2 regions of the Dermacoccus sp. Ellin185 genome follow, and region 2 is predicted to be linked to the other one. Evidence: riboswitches for the same ligand, from Rfam matches in the RefSeq annotation. Region 2 holds a riboswitch; the other holds the start of a gene.
What was found. A riboswitch is a leader RNA that binds a small molecule or an ion and turns the genes downstream of it on or off. The one in region 2 is predicted to bind S-adenosylmethionine.
Positions count from the first base shown of each region.

Region 1: another riboswitch for S-adenosylmethionine. It lies ahead of HMPREF0321_RS12930 (TauD/TfdA family dioxygenase); the one in region 2 lies ahead of HMPREF0321_RS10635 (aminotransferase class V-fold PLP-dependent enzyme).

Region 1 covers NZ_AEIQ01000115.1:103,419-105,610, forward strand. The annotation lists gene HMPREF0321_RS12930 (TauD/TfdA family dioxygenase) at 13-966, opposite strand; SAM riboswitch class IV at 977-1,105, opposite strand; gene HMPREF0321_RS12935 (cyclopropane-fatty-acyl-phospholipid synthase family protein) at 1,357-2,192, opposite strand, start outside.
Region 2 covers NZ_AEIQ01000095.1:463-2,654, reverse strand. The annotation lists gene HMPREF0321_RS10635 (aminotransferase class V-fold PLP-dependent enzyme) at 1-1,007, opposite strand, end outside; SAM riboswitch class IV at 1,051-1,165, opposite strand; gene HMPREF0321_RS10630 (hypothetical protein) at 1,473-1,673, opposite strand; partial or broken gene HMPREF0321_RS10625 (DNA translocase FtsK 4TM domain-containing protein) at 1,744-2,192, shown strand, end outside.

The DNA.
Region 1 (2,192 bases), on a different contig from region 2:
CAGTTCGCACCGTCAGGCGGCCGCGCCACCCGTCAGCCCGTTGACGCCGACGGGCTTGTCGCCCCCGACCGTCACACGCCTCATGGCGCGCGGGCCGAGGTTGGCGTCGACGTAGTCGCGGTTGGCGTAGTGCGACGTCGCACGGTTGTCCCAGATGCCGACGTCGCCGGGCGCCCAGCGGTGACGGATCGTGTGCTCGGGCTGCGTCAGGTGCGCATACAGCGCGTCGAGGATCGCCCGCGACTCGGCCTGCGACACGCCGACGACGTGGGAGGTGAAACCGGGGTTGACGAACAGCCCACGCCGTCCCGTCTCGGGATGGACGCGCACGACGGGGTGCTCGACGACGGGCAGCTCGGTGACGACCTTGCCGTTCCATTCCTGCCCACCATGCTTGCGCAGGTACGCGCCCCATTCGCGGTTGCCGTCGTGGGCGGCGATGAGCTGGTCGACGAGGCCGCGGAACGGCTTCGACAGCGAGTCGTACGCCGCCTGAGCGTCGGCCCAGGAGGTGTCGCCGCCGTAGTCGGGCAGCGTCACGGCGCGCAGGATGCTGATGGCCGGCGGCTCCTTCATGAACGTGACGTCCGTGTGCCACTCGTCGGAGAACGAGAACTCGGGGTCGGAGGAGTCGATCGAGTAGATCTCCTTGCGCTCGTGCGTGCTCGCGACGGGGTGACCCGCCGTCAGCTCACCGAGCAGGTTGCCGAGGCGCACCTGCGCGTCGTCGTCGAACGCGTCCTGACCGCGGAAGAAGAGCACCTTGTGCGCGAGCAGCGCGCGGCGCAGGTCGAACGCTATCGCGTCGTCGACCTGCGCGAGGTCGACGCCGTGGACGATTGCGCCGAACGCCGGGCCGAGGCGTTCGATGCGCAGCCCGGGCGTCGCGACGGTGCCGCCGTGGCGCGCCGCTGCGCCGCTCGCGGAGTCGACGTTCGTGTCGGGCGTGGTGTCGAGGAGTGTCATGGCAGACCCTTCGTTGCGCTTGCCGCCGCGTCGGTCGACGGGCGGCCGGGTCGTTACTCGGGGCACCCCGGCGCACCGTGTGCGTTCGCATGGGGGTTGCCGCCCGGCCAGCCGAGACTTCGCGCCGGGGCTCGTGACCCACGCATAACGTAGCACTCACCTATTCAAAATAGCGAGTTATGCAAAGGGGCTGCCCGGGCACCGGACGCGCCTTCGGGTTCCAACCACGCCCGGCACCGTGCGCGGCATCACGACACGGCTGCTACGGGGCGAGTCAGTGCTCGCGATCCGCCATCTCACCCGCCGTCGCTGGCCCGGGGCGATGCCCGGCACACGACAGCGGCCGACGACCTCGTCGAGGTCGTCGGCCGTCACCGTGCGCGCAACAGGTCAACCCTGCCGACGCGACGCCCAGTGCGAGCCCAGCGGGTAGCCGCCGTTGTCGCCGTTGTCGGTCGTCTTCGTGGCGAGCACCTGGTGCAGGTGCAGCCAGCCCTCCTCGAACCCGAGGCGTGAACCGGCCATGTAGATGCCCCACACCTGCGCGGTCGGCAGGCCCGCCTCGGCGACGCAGAAATCCCAGTTCGCCTCGAGGTTGCGGCACCAGTCGCGCAGCGTCAGGGCGTACGACAGGCGCAGGTTCTCGTCATGCTGAACCTCGAAACCGGCGTCGTGGCACCCACTGATGAGCCGCCCCGGCGAGGCGAGCTCGCCGTCGGGGAAGACATAGCGATCGGTGAACGGCTCCGGCTTGGCCGATGCCGAGTCGTCGCGACGCGTGATGCAGTGGTTGAGCAGGCGGCCACCGTCGCGCAGCTTCGAGTGCAGGAACGAGAAGTAGTTGGCGTAGTTCTTCACGCCGATGTGCTCCGTGAGGCCGATCGAGCTGACGGCGTCGAAGCCCGTCTCGGTGACGTCGCGGTAGTCGCCGTGGCGGATCTCGACGAGGCCCTCGAGGCCCGCCTCACGCACGGCGCGCTGACCCCACTCGGCCTGTTCCTTGCTCAGGGTGACGCCTATGACGTGGACGCCGCGCTCGCGAGCGGCGTGCATCGCCATGCCGCCCCAGCCGCAGCCGACGTCGAGCAGCCGTTGGCCGGGCTGCAGGTCGAGCTTGTCGGCGACGAGGGCGAACTTGCGCTCCTGCGCTTCCTCGAGGGTGTCGTCCAGCGTGTCGAACACGGCGCACGTGTAGGCCATCGACTCACCGAGCACCTTCTCGTAGA
Region 2 (2,192 bases):
GCGGGCGCCCAGGCGACGTCGCCGGCGCCTGACGCATCTCCGCTGACGCGGTGGCTCGCGCCGCCGGCGCGGAAGTACGGAGGGGCGGTGTCGAGCCAGTCGCGGCGCCCGACGAGGGCTCCTGAACCGTACGGCGCGTAGGCCTTGTGGCCGGACAGAGCGACGTAGTCGATGCCCCAGGCGTCGATGTCGACGCGGCGGTGCGGGGCGAGCTGCGCGGCGTCGAGAGCCGTCCGCGCCTCATGCCGGCGGGCGACGGCGGCGAGGCGCTCGATGGGCCACACCTCGCCCGTCACGTTGCAGGCGCCGGTGATGAGGACCAACACGGGAGCATCGTTGTGGGCGCGGAATTCCGCCAGAGCGACGTCGAGGTAGCCCTCAGCCTCGGCGTGAGAGTGAGGGATCGGCAGCCGCGTCGTCCGCTCGTCCGCCCACGGCAGCAGCGCCGCGTGGTGCATCGAGCGGAACACGAAGACCTGCGTCTGTTGCGGCAGACAGTGGGCCAACAGGTTGAGCGCGTCCGAGGTGTTGCGCGTGAAGACGGTGACGTCGTCCTCGCGCGCGCCGACGAACGCGGCGACCTCCTGCCGAGCCTCCTCGTACCACCGGGTCGTCAGCTGCGACGCCCGTCCCGCACCGCGATGCACCGAACCGTACGTGCGCAGGGTCGTGTCGACGGCCCGCGCGGCGGCCTGCAGCGCGGGAGCCGTCGCGCCGTGGTCGAAGTTCGCGTGCTCGACGACGCGCCCGTCGAGCGTCGCGACGCCGAGATCGGCGCCGATCGTGGCCAGGGCGGCATTGGCCTGCTGCGGCGCGTCCGCGCGATGATAGGTAGCCGTGGGCGTCTCGCGACGGGACCCGCCGGGGTGCGCGGGCTGGGTGTGGTGACGCTCGGGGTCCGCGACGGGAGTCCCGGGGGTTACGGCGTGAGCGGGGCGGGTCGTGTGGCTCGCAGCGTGGCGGCGCGCGTCGGAGTCAAGGATCGAGAGAATGGCAGAACGGGGCATCGAGGCTCCTCGAATCAGGGGCCTCGCCGTCGCCAGATGGCTCGGCCCGCGCTTGCCGACACCGGTGCTGGTGGCGGCCAGGTCGTCACCCGGAGCACCCCACCGCGGTGGAGGGTTGCCGTCCAGCAAGCCGGGGCTGTGCGCTGGAACTCATGACCTACGTGAACGCTCGCACCCGGCCCTCCGCCGCGTCCACCGACGTGCGGCCAGAGGTTCGCATCGTGAGATCACCTGTGGGATCGCGGATGGCGAGCGCCGCGCGCAAGAGTCGGCGTCTCGCGGTGGGGATGCCCGTGGTCCCCCGGGCAGCTGGCGGCGCCTCCGACACGGGTCAGGGCGCTGTCGGATGCGAGCGCGTCAACGCGCCAGCGCGTCGGGACGCGGATTCGAAGGTGTCGAGCCGACCCGCCGTCACCATTGGACCCGTGTCACGGCGTGGGTCCGCGAAAACGGCCGGAACCCCCACTAGCCTTGCGGGGTGGCGACCCGAAACAGACCAGCGAACGACAGCGTCCTCGTCGCGAAGAAGGCCTCTTCGCAGCCGCGCGCCAAGAGCTCGCGCCCGGCCGGCGCATCTGCGGCCTCGACGACGCGCGCCCGCACGACCCCGCCGAAGTCGAGCGCACCACGTTCGGGCGGCACGACGAAGAATGCACCCGCGCGCAAGACCGGCTCGTCGCGAGGGGCTGCTGAAGCGCGTCCCTCCGCGTCCGGTCGCGCTGCTCGTGGCGCGTGGATGGGTGTTTCGCACGTCGCCGGCGGCACCGTCCGCCGCGTCGGCGCCGCCGCTTCTGACCTCGAACCCGAACACCGTCGCGACGGGCTCGGTTTCGCCCTCCTCGCCCTCGGCATCGTCGTCGCTGCGCGGGAGTGGTGGGGGCTGCCCGGCATGTTCGGGGACGTCGTCCACGCCGTCGCGGCCGGCACGTTCGGCGTCATCGCCTACGTCCTGCCCGTCGTCCTCACCGGCATGGCCATCCACATGTTCCGCCACCCGCGGGGGCACCAGCCGACCAACCGCATGACGATCGGGCTGACGATCCTCGCGCTCGGCTCGACGGGGATCGCCCACCTCGTCGGCGGGCGTCCGTCGACAGGGGATTCGACCGCGGTGCGCGGCGCAGGCGGCATCCTCGGCGTCATCACGGGAGGGCCGCTGTCTGCCGCGCTCACGGTGTGGGGCGC